2 regions of the Pseudogulbenkiania sp. FW507-F1 genome follow, and region 2 is predicted to be linked to the other one. Evidence: predicted binding sites of a transcription regulator. Region 2 holds the regulator's gene; the other holds the start of a gene.
The links. The regulator FNR, encoded in region 2, switches genes on or off when oxygen is low (the NO sensors DNR and NnrR bind a similar motif). The targets are predictions, from matches to a motif close to TTGATNNNNATCAA.

Region 1: AC3WG5_RS18055 (adenosylcobalamin-dependent ribonucleoside-diphosphate reductase) is a predicted target of FNR. The motif match lies at 5,422-5,435, and genes of this name have one in related genera.

The regions. Positions count from the first base shown of each region.
Region 1 covers NZ_JBYSWM010000041.1:8,934-16,179, forward strand. The annotation lists gene AC3WG5_RS18040 (LysR family transcriptional regulator) at 1-854, shown strand, start outside; gene AC3WG5_RS18045 (hypothetical protein) at 1,024-1,173, opposite strand; gene AC3WG5_RS18050 (hypothetical protein) at 1,287-2,228, opposite strand; gene AC3WG5_RS18055 (adenosylcobalamin-dependent ribonucleoside-diphosphate reductase) at 2,502-5,351, opposite strand; gene AC3WG5_RS18060 (DUF748 domain-containing protein) at 5,585-7,246, opposite strand, start outside.
Region 2 covers NZ_JBYSWM010000007.1:153,167-160,412, reverse strand. The annotation lists gene AC3WG5_RS06750 (inositol monophosphatase family protein) at 56-844, opposite strand; gene AC3WG5_RS06745 (RNA methyltransferase) at 986-1,750, shown strand; gene AC3WG5_RS06740 (DUF1853 family protein) at 1,728-2,678, shown strand; gene fnr (fumarate/nitrate reduction transcriptional regulator Fnr) at 2,890-3,645, opposite strand; gene hemN (oxygen-independent coproporphyrinogen III oxidase) at 3,779-5,188, shown strand; gene AC3WG5_RS06725 (patatin-like phospholipase family protein) at 5,276-6,259, opposite strand; gene AC3WG5_RS06720 (RrF2 family transcriptional regulator) at 6,639-7,100, opposite strand; gene hmpA (NO-inducible flavohemoprotein) at 7,158-7,246, opposite strand, start outside.

The sequences.
Region 1 (7,246 bases), on a different contig from region 2:
CCGCAGCCGCTGAGCTGGACTGCACCCAGTCCCGCATCAGCCATGCCATTTCCGAGCTGGAGACCAGCCTGGGAACCAGGCTTTTGCATCGTTCCAGAGCGGGCTGCACCCTGACCGAAGCCGGACATCAGGTCGTGGCCAAGGCCAGGCAAATGCTCCATATCGGGCAGAGCATGGTGGAATCGGTCCGGCATGCCCGGTCATTGGCGGGCAAGGTCCGCATCGCCTGCTTTCGCAGCGCGGGAACCTACTTGATTCCGCCAGCGCTGGAGGCGCTTTCCCGGGAATACCCGCAGATTCACGTCGAGGTGAACGATGGCTTTCCCGATTATCAGGAAATCGTGTCCCATGTGAAGCAAGGGCTGGCCGATATCGGGGTCATCCGGATGGCGGCGGACAACGGCCTGATCAGCCTTCCCTTCGTGCATGACGACTACGTCCTGGTCTTGCCGTCATCCATGAAGATTGCCCATCCGCTGGACTGGAACCAATTGGCGCCTCTTCCCTTTATCCAGCTCTCGGCTCAGGGAATGCAGTGGGTCGTCGACCAGTGCCGGGCCAACGGTTTCACCCATGTTCCAGTGCGCAAGCAGGCGAATGAAAGCGGAATCGTCGGGCTGGTCGCGGAAGGCCTCGGCTTTTCGATTCTGCCCCGGCTGTCCATTTTTCCCGAACCGCCGGAGGTGAAGGTGTGCAGTCTGCCGATGGTCTGTCAGCGGAACCTGACTTTCATCCTGTCTGCCGACGGCAGTCGCGACGAAACCATCAAGACCGTCCTCCGGTTCATCCGCGACAAACAACTCCTCCGCAAGACCCGCCCCTTCAAGGCCGGGGTCATCGCCTTCGATTATTGAGTGGCCGCGGCCAATCAGCGCCGGCAGCCGACTGGCCGCCGCCGCTCAAGCCCCGGCGAGACCGCCGCCGCTCAAGCCCCGGCGAGACCGCCGGCTCGGCATGGCGACATGCCGCATGGCCAAGCGATCGTCACGTAAAGCCGCGCCCGTGATCGACGGCAACCACCGTTCAGGAGGGATGGCTTTGCCGGGTAATGCGCGCCGCCTCCCTCAAAGCATCGATATGCCGTACCCGCAGATCGTTGCCATGCCACACCAACAGGTTCACCGTGAAGAAACAGGCGCCCCCCGGATACCAGGCACGGCGGTAATTCGGCATGGTCGCTTATCCGGATAAGGTTGGCAGGCGGTGCAATGTCGCTACGCTCCGATTGCACCCTACGGGTTATGCGGGTTACGGCCTTGGCAACGGAGATCGGCTTGAGCGACCGGTTATACCCCACCACCATCACCTTTCAGCTTCGGCAATGCTTTGCCTGCACGTTCCACCAACGCAATAGCTTTTTCAAGCGCGCTGATATCTGGCATAGAATCTTCTGTTTTCTTGAATGCATTCGTGCCCGTAATATTCCAGTGCTCGAAAGCCTCTTTAACTTGAGACCATTCAGCAGCTGCGCCGTATGACTCCAAATAGAACTTGCCAAAGTTGATGGCATGCCGACGATCTGCGTTCTTCAGCGCCTCTTGCATGTAAGAGTTCCCTAGAAGAAACGCATACTTAGCGAGACCTGCTAGCAGGGCAACTGCCACTAGGCCTTTGAAGACGGCAAAGGCCAAAAACTCCCAAGTAATTGGATTTGGCATTGTAATTGCTGTAAACAATGTGACGTAAGCAAAGAAGGCTATGGCGACTGCTAATGATGCAGCCCCAACACTGCTCCAGATCTTTGAGATTGTGTGGAACTGAGTTTCCTTCTGATCCAACGTTTCAAGCGCATCAGCGACGTAATCCTTCGACGTACGTTCGATCTTCTTTCTGCTTTCCTCGTTGTATCGTTCTTTCTCAAGGGCGAGATCGGCCAGTGCCTGTTGCACCTTTTGTTCACGCACTGCTATCTCGGTCTGTAAACGCTCACGAAGATGTTCAACCTCGGCTTGGCGCTGCATTAGGCGCTCTTCGAAGTCGTGGTGCCGCATCGTGAGTTGCTTCTCACGTTGAGCAAACATCTTCTCGCGCTCTTGTCGTTCTTTCTGGAATTCCGCCTCCCGCGCAAGTTGTTCCTCCTGAGCACGCTTGCGATAAGAGTCAAAATCTCGCTGCTGAATCTCCAGTAGCTCCCGGTACTCGTTCAGTTCTCTCTCACGACTTGAGAACCGCGCATGCTCGTCTCGAGTAAGAGCCCTGATTCGATCCTCTTCCATTCGGTCTTGCATGCTATTGCCTCTTGTTGGCGTGTAAGTAGCTGTCCCAAAAGACGTATTTTATTGCTTCACAGGAGCCCACAATCGTCGGCAAACCTTGTCCTACTTGGCTTAGCGACATCACATATTCAAACACCATAAACAAGATACATCATGTCATGCCACTCTCGGAGTGGCGGGCCACTTGGACCACTTCCAACCACCAGCACCCTTCGCAAAAAACCCCGCAGCCTCACAGCCACGGGGTTTCGTCATTCGGAGCCAAGCCCCTAAGCCAGCCAAACCTCACCCGCACGCCCCGATATGGCCGCAGGCGGTGCAGAACTCGCAGCCGTCCTTCTTGATCAGCGCGTGGTGGCCGCATTCCGGGCAGGGTTTGCCGGCGACCGGGGCGACGGTTTCCATTTGCACGCTGTCGAACAGGTCGCCCTGCTCCGGCACCATCACGCCCATGTTCTCCACCGGCACGCCGTCTTCGGTGAGGAGACCGAGCATGGCGAAGCGGTGGATCAGCAGGCGCGCGACGTAGGCGACGGTGGAGGGCCAGCTTTGCGATTTGTCGCTGCCGGGCACGCGGGCGAAGAAGTCGCCTTGCGGTTCGGCGTAGTTGAGCAGCTTGCGCAGTTTCATGCCGATCCAGGCCGGATCGATCACGCGCATGTCGAGGCTCAGCATCTTGCACAGGCCATCCAGCTCGCGCGGGTAGCTGCCGGCGAGCCACATCGAGAACGGGCGGCGCTGGCCGTCGGGCAACACCAGCTCTTTCAGGAACAGCACGAAGTCGTCGCCGGTTTGCGGATTGCTGACGTCCACCGACCAGCTCATGGTGCCGTCGGTGCCGGTCTTGGGTTCTTTCTTGGCGAACAGCGCGTCCATCACCGGGGAGGTGTCGTCGGCGTGCATGTCGAGCGCGCCGAGCTGCTCGACGCGGTGGCGCACCACCTGGCCCAGCACGGCGGCGGCGGAGCTGGCATGCAGCGTGCGCTCGCCCAGTTCCAGCGTGTAGCGCCGGTCGCCCATGGTGTGCGCCAGGGCGTCGAGCTTGAGCGCGAGCCAGGCCTTGTCGCGGCAGCGCATGTCCATCGACAGCGTTTTGGCCAGGGCGCCGAGGCCGCGCGGCTGTTCGTTGCCGTTGACCCAGCATTCGAAGGGCTGGGTGTGGCCGTTTTCGACATGGCCGACGAACACGGCGAAGGCGCCGTCGTCGTGCTCGATCATGTAGGTCCACGACGGGTTGCCGCCCTTCAGGCGCGGGCGGTGCGGCCACTTCAGGCTGGCGAGCGCGGGGCTCGGGGTGCTGACCAGCGCGATGCGGCGGTCCGGATCACCTTCCTGGCTCGCCAGGAGGTCCTGCGGCGCGGCCTGGGCCGGCTCGACCGACAGCACCGAGCCCAGCACGCTGTTGGGGCGGTAGGTGGTGATGCCCTTGAGGCCGGCCTTCCAGGCTTCGAGGTAGAGGTGCTCGAACTCGTCGAAGGGGTAGTCGGCCGGGACGTTGACGGTCTTGGAGATGGCGGTGTCGATGTACGGCGCCACCGCAGCCACCATCTGCATGTGGTCGAGCGCGCTCATTTCCAGCGCCGAGACGAAGTACGGCGGCAGTTTCTCGACGTCGCCGCCGTTCAGGCGGTACAGGCGGTAGGCGTGGTCTTCGACGCGGTATTCCTGCTGCGAGCCGTCGGCCATACGCTTCTTGCGGGTGTAATACCACGAGAACGGCGGCTCGATGCCGTTGGAGGCGTTGTCGGCGAAGGCCAGCGAGATGGTGCCGGTGGGGGCGATGGAGAGCAGGTGCGAGTTGCGGATGCCGTGCTGGCGGATGCGCGCCTTGATCGCTTCGGGCAGGCGGCTGGCGCAGTGCGGTTCGGCCAGGTAGTTGTCGGCCTCGAACAGCGGGAACGCGCCCTTCTCGATGGCGAGATCGACCGAGGCGTCGTAGGCGGCGTCGCGCATGGTCTCGGCGAACTTGGCCGCCATCTGCCGTCCCTGCGGGCTGTTGTAGGCGATCTGCAGCAGGATCAGCGCGTCGCCCAAGCCGGTGAAGCCGAGGCCGACTCGGCGCTTGGCCTGCGCCTCGCGTTGTTGCTCGGACAGCGGCCAGACGGTGAGGTCGAGCACGTTGTCGAGCATGCGGATCGCGCTGCGCACCACGGTCTCGAAGGCCTTGAAGTCGAAGCGGGCACGGCGCGTGAAGGGGTGCTCGACAAAGGCGGCGAGGTTGATCGAGCCCAGGTCGCAGCAGCCGTAGTCGGGCAGCGGCTGTTCGCCGCAGGGGTTGGTCGACTCGATGACCTCGCAGTAGCTGAGGTTGTTGTCGCGGTTGATCTGGCTGAGGAACAGCACCCCCGGCTCGGCGTGGTCGTAGGTGGATTCCATGATCTGGCGCCACAGCTCGCGGGCGCGCACGGTGCGGTACACCCACAGGCCGTCGTCGCGGCGGAAGGCCTCGGGGAAGGCGTCGCTGGCCGGCTCGACGGCGTGTACCAGCTGCCACGGCCCGTCGGCCTCGACCGCCTGCATGAAGGCGTCGGAGACGCCAACCGAGATGTTGAAATTCTTCAGGTCGCCCTGGTCCTTGGCGTGGATGAAGTCCTCGACATCGGGGTGTTCGATGTTGAGCACGCCCATCTGCGCGCCGCGCCGCGAGCCGGCCGATTCCACCGTTTCGCAGCTGCGGTCGAACACGCGCATGTACGACACCGGGCCGGAAGCACGGCTGTGGGTGCCCTTGACGCGCGCGCCCTTGGGACGGATGCGGCTGAAGTTGTAGCCGACGCCGCCGCCGCGGCGCATGGTTTCGGCCGCCTGCAGCAGCGCCTCGTAGATGCCGACCTTGCCACCCTCGCTCTCGCTGACGGCGTCGCCCACCGGCTGCACGAAGCAGTTGATCAGCGTCGCCTTGAGTTCGGTGCCGGCGGCGGAGTTGATGCGCCCGCCGGGGATGAAGCCGCGCTGCAGCGCGTCGAAGAACGCCGCCTCGTAACGCACGGGTTCGGCCTCGATGCCGGACAGCGCGCGCGCCACGCGGCGGCGCACGTCGGCGACGCTCTGTTCGTCGCCCTTGGCGTATTTCTCCAGCAGCACTTCACGCGAGATGGCCTGTTCGCTCATGGCGGCCACGTTTTCCTGTTTCACTACTCCCCCTCCCTAACTGGCATTCGGTGCGGCAAAACCGGCATTTCACGCTATCCAGCGCGGCCGGGCGTTGATGTTGGTCAAGCTCCCTCGGTAGCTGAAGCGAGGACAAGAAATCGTTACGAGCGCGCCATCCCGTCGGACGCGGGAACGGCGTTCCACAGGATGGGTGACGTGCTGCGCAACCCATCCTGCGCCAACGACGCGGCGTACCGCCGATCGTTCGCCGGCGCTCAGCGGCTGCCGAGCGCGATAGCCAGTGCCACCCCGTCGCCGTCGGCCTTGACCCGCTTCGCCTCGCCCAGCGTCAGCCTTTCGGCCAACGTCGGGTCGGTCTTGAGCATGGCCTGGCGCGCCGCCGTGACGCGCGCCTGGGCCAGCGCCTTGAGCTCAGCTTCGGAGACCGGCTCGGCGGCGATCAGCTGCTCGCGCAGCGTCTTGTAGCGCGCCACGTTGTCCGGCAGCGAAAGCAGCCGCTGCACCAGTTTAAGCCGGCCGATGCGCTGTGCGAAGACCGATTTCACCGCCGATTGCACCGCGGGGTCGTCGAGGTCGGGCAGCGGCAGCGGCTCGCCCGCTTCCAGCTTGTGGCCGGCAGCCTGCAGGATGGCGCGGTCGATGCGCGCGCGCGCCAGCTCGCGCGTTTCCACCGCCGGGTCGTAGGTGCCCGCCAGCACCAGCGTCATGCGCGGGCGCTTCACCAGCACGGCGGCGAGCTTGTCGAGCTTTTCGCGCTCGGGCGGCGCCACGTTGGCCTCGCCGGCGACGAAGCGCACCTCGTCGAAGCCCTCGCCGCCCATCAGCGCCCCCAGCGCCCTGAACGGCGCGGTGACGATCTTGGTGATGACGTTGACGAAGGCCTTCCACACCACGCGGCCGTAGCTGAACTGCGGGTCGTCGAGGCTGCCGCTGATCGGCAGGTCGAGGTCGATGCGGCCGTCGCTGTCTTCCAACAGGGCCACGGCCAGGCGCAGCGGCAGGCGCGTCACGCCGGGCTCCTGCACTTCTTCGCCGAGCTGGATCGAGTCGATCACGACGCGGTTCTCGGCCTTGAGCTGGCGCTTGTCGAGCAGGTAGCGCAGGTCGACCGACAGCCGGCCGTCGTTGACCTTCCAGCCGGCGAAGTTCATCGAATACGGGTTGAGGCTGGTGAGCGGGATATTGCGGAACGCCAGCGTGATGTCGGCGTCGTCGGTCACGGCCTGCGGCGCCAGCGCGCCGCGCACGCGCACGTCGCCGTACTGGTCGACGTCGCCGTCCAGCGTCACCGTGCCGCGTCGTCCCGGCTGGCTCGACAAGCCCTGGATCGAGCCGCGCAGGTTGTGGATGCGGGTGGCGAAGCTGGGCTTCATGCCGAGGTCGGCGAACTCGATGTCGCCGCCCTGCACGTGCACCGTGCGCACTTCCACCTGCGGCGCGCCCGTCGCGGCGGGTTTCTTCGCCTTGACCTCGACCCTGGCCGGCGCGGTCGGGGCCGCCGGCGTGGCGGTGGGGACCGGGGCGGGAGCCGCGGCGGCGGGCTTGCCGGCCAGCAGGTTGCTGACGTTGAGCTGGCGCTGCTGGTTGAGGATCAGCCGCGCCACCGGGTCGCTCAGGCGCACCTCGCGCAGCTGCACCTTGAGCGGCGTGCCGCTGCTGGCGCTGAGGCCGTTGAGCGCCAGTTGACGCCAGGCCAGCAGCGGCTGGCGGTTGTTGGGCTCGAGCAGCGAGAACCGGTTCAGCGCCCCCTGCCCTCCCACCTTCCAGCCCTTGCTGCCGGCGTCGACGTCGAGGTTGGCCGAAAGGGTACCGCCGGCCAGTTTCAGCACGGTGCCGCTCAGCGCGTACGGGGCGAACGGCGCCAGCGGCACGGCGCTGGCGGTGATCTTGCCGCCCAGCGCGGCGCCATCCGGCGA
Region 2 (7,246 bases):
CAACAACGCCCCGCCAGCGGACTGACGGGGCGTTGGAAATACGGAGGGAGAACGATCAGCCGACGTGCGGCGCCAGCGTATGCAGCAACTGCGCCAGCACCTTCGGGCTGCCGGCCACGATGTCGCCGGATTCCAGCCAGCCGTCCTCGCCCTTGAGGTCGGTGACGATGCCGCCGGCTTCCTGCACGATCAGGCTGCCCGCCGCGATGTCCCACGGCTTCAGGTTCAACTCCCAGAAACCATCGACACGGCCGCAAGCCACGTTGCACAGATCGAGCGCGGCCGAGCCCTCGCGGCGCACGCCGGCGGTTTTGCCCAGCACGTCCTTCAACATGCCCAGGTACTGGTCGATGTAGCTCTGGTCGGTCACCGGGAAGCCGGTGGCGATCACGCATTCGTTCATGGCAATGCGCTTGGAAACGCGGATGCGGCGGTCGTTGAGGAAGGCGCCGACGCCGCGCGAGGCGGTGAACAGGTCGTTGCGGTTGGGGTCATACACTACGGCCTGCTGGATTTGACCCTTGTGCATCAGGGCGATCGACACCGAGTATTGCGGGTGGCCGTGCAGGAAGTTGGTGGTGCCGTCGAGCGGGTCGATGATCCACTCGAACTCGGCGTTGCCCAGGCCTTGGGCGCCGGACTCTTCTGCTAGAATCCCATGCTTGGGGTAGGCGTCGAGAATGGTCGAGATGATGGCCTCTTCGGCGGCGCGGTCGATTTCGGAGACGAAATCGTTGTGCTGCTTCTTCTCGACGCGGATGGTGTCGACGTTGTGCGACGCGCGCTGGATGACGCTGGCGGCGCGACGGGCGGCTTTCACCGCGACGTTGAGCATGGGATGCATTGACGGCCTCTAGTAAAGACAACTACCCCGGCCTTCCCGGTAGGGAAAATCGTAGTAGGAAACAATCTGGGTTAAGGAACGAAAAAACCCGGCTCATGGACGGGCTTTTGATAAGCCGTCTATTTTAATGCGAAATGGCGAATGAAGAAACCCGAAGTCCCTGATTTTTTGAAGAACATTCGTGTGGTGCTGGCGCGCCCCAGCCATCCGGGCAATATCGGATCGGCGGCGCGGGCGATGAAGACCATGGGGCTGTCGCGGCTCTACCTGGTCGAGCCCAAGACCTTCCCCAGCCCCGAGGCCGACACGCTGGCCTCCGGCGCGGTCGACCTGTTGCAGCAGGCGGTGGTGGTCGACACGTTGGCCGAAGCCTTGTCCGGCGTCACCGTGGCCTGCGCCCTGACCAGCCGCCGCCGCGAGCTGACCACGCCGCTCTCCACTCCGCGCGAAACCACGCCGGAGCTGGTGGCGCGCGCGCGCGACGGCGAACAAGTGGCGCTGGTGTTCGGCAACGAGACCTTCGGCCTGTCGATCGACGAGGTCGAGCTGTGCAACCGGCTGGTGACCATTCCCGGCAACCCCGAGTATTTCTCGCTCAACCTGGCGATGGCGGTACAGGTGATGACCTACGAGCTGTTCAGCCACACCGGCGTCGACGTCGATTACCTGCGTCCGGAAGGGGAGAGCGCGACGCGCGACGAGGTGGAGGGCTTCTGCGGCCACCTCGACCAGACCCTGGCCGATATCGGCTACTACGAGCGGCGCAACGGCGAGCGCCTGATGCGCCGCCTGCGTACCCTGTTCAACCGCGCCAACCTGCTGCGCGAGGAAATCGACATCCTGCGCGGCTTCCTCAAGCAGGTGCAGCGCGTGGCCCAGCGCGATGACGGCCGCCGCCAGCAGTAGCACTTTCTACCTGCCCTACGCGCACCCGGCGGTGCGCGACCTGGCCTTTCTACTGACGGCGCCGGCGCCGTGGCTGACCGGCGCCGACATTCTGCCCGAGCGCCTGCTGGGCGACGCCGGACCGGGACTGTTGGCCGAACTCGACCGCGCCCCGGCGGCGCTAGTGGCCTGGCTCGCCGCCCGTCCCACCACCCGCCTTGGTCGCTACGCCGAAAACCTGCTGGCGTTCTGGTTCGAGCTCGCGCCGCACATCGAGTGCGTGGCGGCCAATCTGCAGGTGCAGAATGGCGAGCTGCGCACCATTGGCGAATTCGACTTCCTGCTGCGCATCGACGGCGAGCCGTGGCACCTCGAAACCGCCAGCAAGTTCTACCTGATGCTGGGCGAAGGGCGCCATACCCTGGTCGGCCCCAGCCTGCGCGATGCCTGGGCGCTGAAGGCGGCCAAGTTGCAGGATCAGCTCGCGCTGTCGCGCCACGCGGCGGCGCAACCCTTGTTGCCGCCCGGCTTCGTCGGCTGCCGCACCGCGGCCAGGCTGGCGGGCTGGCTGTTCTATCCCCATGCCGTGCTGCTCGAGCCGCCGCTGGCCCCCGACCTCCTCACCGGCTGGGCGCGCCCGCTGCTGGCGCCGTGGCCGCGGCGCTCGCTGGCGTCGCGCTGGGTGTGGCTGCCGCGCTTGCGCTGGCTGGCGCCGGCGCGGGTGGACGAGGCCGAGACGCTGGACGAGGACGCGCTGCGCCGCCACCTGGCGGCGGCAGAGGCGCCACAGCTGGTGGCCGAGGTCTTGCCGTTGGGGGGCGGGGACTGGGAGGAAGTGGCGCGCGGTTTTGTCTGCCCGCCGAACTGGCCGCCGCCGGCGCGACTGGCCGAGTTGCTCGACACGGTGCAGGAACTGACCAATGGCAAGGCGGGAAGCGGGGGGCGCTGAACGCCATTCATGCCGCGGTGGCCGGTGGGCCGCCCGCTGACGCTAGGACCGCGGGGGCGCGGAAGGGCTCAGAACCTGTTTACGATCTGCTGCGCTTCGGCGATACGGCGTTAAAAACGACTTTGGAATGCTCATTTACTACTTGTAAACTCCGCATCCTCAGCTGTTTTTGCCTTGTCTCGCTCTAGCTCGCGAGATCGTAAACAGGTTCTCAGTGGTTCGGCGTCGGGTGGGCGTTGGCGCAGCCGGCGACCAACTGCTTGAGCTGCTCGGGCTGCTCCAGCTGGATGTGCTTGTGGTCCACCGCGATCCAGCCCTGCTGCTGGAACTTGGACAGGGTGCGGCTCACCGTCTCCAGCTTGAGCCCCAGGAAGCTGCCGATCTCCTCGCGGCTCATGCGCAGGATGAAGTCGTTGGCGGCGAAACCGCGTACCGTCAGGCGCTGCGACAGGTTGATGAGGAAGGCGGCCAGCCGTTCCTCCGCCTTCATATTGCCCAGCAGCATCATCACGTTGTGATCGCGCACGATCTCGCGGCTCATCAGCCGGTAGAAGTGGTGTTGCAGCGAGGGAATCTCCAGCGCCAGGTTCTGCATGCGGCTGAACGGCAGCTCGCACACCTCGCTGTCTTCCAGCGCGACGGCGTTGCAGCCGTGCACGTTGGCCGAAATCCCGTCCAGTCCCATCAGTTCGCCCGACATGTGAAAGCCGGTGACCTGCTCGCGCCCGTCCTGGCTGGAGATGCAGGTCTTGAAGAAACCGGTACGTACCGCGTACAGTGACTTGAAGCCCTCGCCGTTGCGAAACAGCGCTTCGCCACGTTTCAGGCGCCGGCTCTGGCGGATCACCGCATCCAGTCGCGTCATTTCCTCACGGTTCAGACCCAGGGGCAGACACAATTCGCGCAGCGTGCAGTTGGAGCAGGAGACCTTGAGGGCTTGCAGGGGAACAACAGTCGAGTCAGTCATGCGGCATGTCCGCTTCTGTTAAGTAAGCCTTGATGTTGGTCAAAGCGTTGGGCCTTGATGTCGGTCAAAGCGTTTCTGGGAGGTTTGCCGCAAATTTACCAGTCCACCACTGGTTTTTCCATCGCGAGACATCATGAACACCACCCACCCACCGTTTTCGCCCACACGTTGCGAGTTCGACCGCGCCCTGATTGCCCGTCTCGACGGCGCCGGCCCGCGTTATACCTCGTACCCGACCGCAGACCGCTTCACCGACGACTTCAGCGCCAAGGACTACCGTCACTGGCTGCAGCAGCGCAAGATCGGCGCCAACAGCCGTCCGATCTCGCTCTACGTGCATCTGCCGTTCTGCAATACCGTGTGCTATTACTGCGGCTGCAACAAGATCATCACCAAGGACAAGAGCCGCGCCGACCGCTACCTCGATTACCTGGAGAAGGAAGTCGGCCTGGTGGCCGACGTGCTGGGGCAGCGCGAAAAAGTGATCCAGCTGCACTTCGGCGGTGGCACCCCGACCTTCCTGTCGGATGAACAGCTGGAACGGCTGATGGGGATACTCCGGACCCGCTTCGAATTCTTGGCGGAGGGAGAATATTCCATTGAGATAGATCCGCGCAAGGTGACGCGCGACACCGTGCTGCATCTGGCGCGCCTGGGCTTCAACCGGATGAGTGTCGGGGTGCAGGATTTCGAGCCGCGCGTGCAGCAGGCGGTCAACCGCATCCAGAGCGAAGAAGAGACGCGCGTGGTGATCGACGCCGCGCGCGAGGCCGGCTTCCGCTCGGTAAGCGTCGATCTGATCTACGGCCTGCCGCTGCAGACCCAGGAGTCGGTGGCGGCCACGGTCGACAAGGTCATCGCCATGGGGCCGGACCGCATCGCGCTCTATAACTACGCCCATCTGCCGACGGTGTTCATGCCGCAGCGGCGCATCAACGAGGCCGACCTGCCGCTGCCGCCGGTCAAGCTCGACATCCTGCAGCACTCGGTGGAACAGCTGGCCGCCGCCGGCTACGTGTTCATCGGCATGGACCACTTCGCCAAGCCGGAGGACGACCTCACCGTGGCGCTGCGCCAGGGCCGGCTGCAGCGCAATTTCCAGGGCTACTCCACGCACGCCGACTGCGACATGATCGGCTTCGGCGTGTCCTCCATCGGCAAGGTCGGCCCCTGTTACAGCCAGAACGAGAAGGATCTCGAGAGCTACTACGCCGCACTCGACGAAAACCGCCTGCCGGTGCTGCGCGGCATGGTGCTGGACGGCGACGACATCCTGCGCCGCTCCATCATCCAGGCGCTGATGTGCCGCTTCGCGCTGTCGGTGGAAGCCATCGAGCAGGTGCACGGCATCAACTTCGCCGAGTACTTTGCCGCCGAGATGCCGGCCATCCGCGAGTTCCAGCAGCAGGGCCTGCTCACTTTCGACGGCGACTTCCTGATGGTTGAGCCCAAAGGCCGCTTCCTGATCCGCAACATCGCCATGGCTTTCGACCGCCACCTGCGCGAGCGCCAGACCAAGGCGCGCTACTCGCGCACCATCTGATCCTTTCCCTTCCCGCCACGGCCGCCTTGCGGTCGTGGCGCGCTCTTGCCGCGGCTCTTCGTTGCGCCGCGACGACGTCGCCCCGTGTCAGCCGATGCGCCGCCACAGCCGCATCGTGCTTTTTCTCCCGACTTCCGCACCGTGCTCTTGCAGCCAGGCCTGCGCCCGCTCGCGCCCGGCGGCAAACAACTGCTGCACCAGGCCGTGATGCGGCGTGAGCTTGCTCAGGCTGTCGAGCGCGCCGGTGGTAGCGTCCGCATCGATATGGTGCAGGCGCAGCTGGCGCAGGTGTCGCTCCAGGCGGCCCAGGCCGAACAGACTTCTGCCGGCTTCGCGCTTGGCGATGGCCAGCCCTTGCAACTCGGTATGCAGCGACGAGCCGAAGCTGATGTCGTTGAGGCGGCGCTCGACCGCGCCGGCACGCCCAGGCGTCTCCTCCCACTGTTGCGGCACCAGCGTCACCAGCACGATATCGCGGGCGCGCCCCTGGTAGGCCAGCGGAAACAGCGGCGGGTTGGCGGTGAGGCCGCCGTCCCAGTAGGCTTCGCCGTCGATGTGTACGGTGTGGTGCAGCTGCGGCAGGCAGGCGGAAGCCAGCAGGTGCTCCACGCTCAGCTCGTGGGCATGGAACAGCTTGAGGCGTCCGCTGTTGACGTGGGTCGCGGCGATGAACAGCTGGATCGGGGTGGTGCGCAGCCGGGCGAAGTCGATGCTGCTGGCGATCAGCTCGCGCAGCGGGTTGTAGTCGAACGGGTTGAGCTGGTCCGAGGTCAGGAAGTGCGACAGCTGCAGCAGCCCTTGCAGCGCCACGGGCGGGGCGTGCGCCGCCGGCCAGGGGTAGAGCGCCGACAGCCGTTGCCAGAACTGTCCCAGCGCCTCGCGCGCGCCGTCGTAACCACCCTCCATCCAGCCGTAGGCCAGCAGCGCCGCGTTCATGGCGCCGGCACTGGCGCCGCTCAGCGCGGCGGGGTGATAGCGGCGTGTTTCCAGCAGCCTGTCCAGTACGCCCCAGGTAAAGGCGCCGTGCGCGCCGCCGCCTTGCAAGGCCAAGGCGATCTCAGTGGTCTTCATGGGTGTTCCCTTTCTCGAAGAAGCCAGCCTGCTACAGGCTAGAGCCGTTCTGTTGCGGGGATGTGTTGCCGGGGAATCTGCAACGCTGGGTGAGAGGTGGCGGGGCCGCTCAGGTGGCCATGGCATGACGCCGACCCGGTTTAGGCAAGCAAACTTCCGGCCATGTTCCGCAGAGGGGGCGATGTGTGGGGGATGCCGGCAGGGCAAAGTACGGCGGCAGACGTGGCCAGGCCGTCCCGGGCGATCGCCGCGGCCCGGTGGCGGGGAGAGCACAGGGCCAGAGCGGCCGATGGAGGGCGGGGAGAGCGGTGTCCAGTGCGGTGTCGCGCGGAGCGGCGCCGTGCCAGCGTCGAACCACCGGATAGGGCGGCGGAGGGCGTTAGGAGACGGTGCCCGGCTCCAGCGGACGGGGCCGGCGGTGCAGGCGGACGATGGCCTCGCCGGTCGGCGCGGCGACGGCGGAGGCCAGCGTGAAGCGGTTGAGCGCCTCGAAGAAGGCGGTGAGGCCGACGTCCAGCGCCGACTTGAGCTGGCAGCCGCTGCGCAGCGCGCAGGGCGGCTCGGCGCAGTCGATCAGGTCACTCATGCCTTCCAGGGTGCGGATGACGTCGCCCAGCCGGTAGTGATCGGCCGGGCGCGCCAGCGCCAGCCCGCCGCCCTTGCCTCGGGTGGTGACCAGCCAGCCCTGCTGCGCCATGAAGTGCACTACCTTGACCAGGTGGTTGCGCGACACGGCGAAGCGCTCGGCGATTTCCGGGATGGTGACCGGGGTGTCGCGTTCGCGGTGGGTCAGGTACATCAATACCCTGAGGCCGAGGTCGGTGAAGCGGGTCAACTGCATGATTCGTTCTGTCTCGAGTGATGCGGGCAGGATACCCCTCCCACCCGCGCGGCACAATCAGCCGGCTATGGTATGCGAGCCGAACACTTCGTAGTGGATGCGCCCGCCGTCCACCCCGGCCGCCAGCAGCCAGTCGCGCTGCGCCA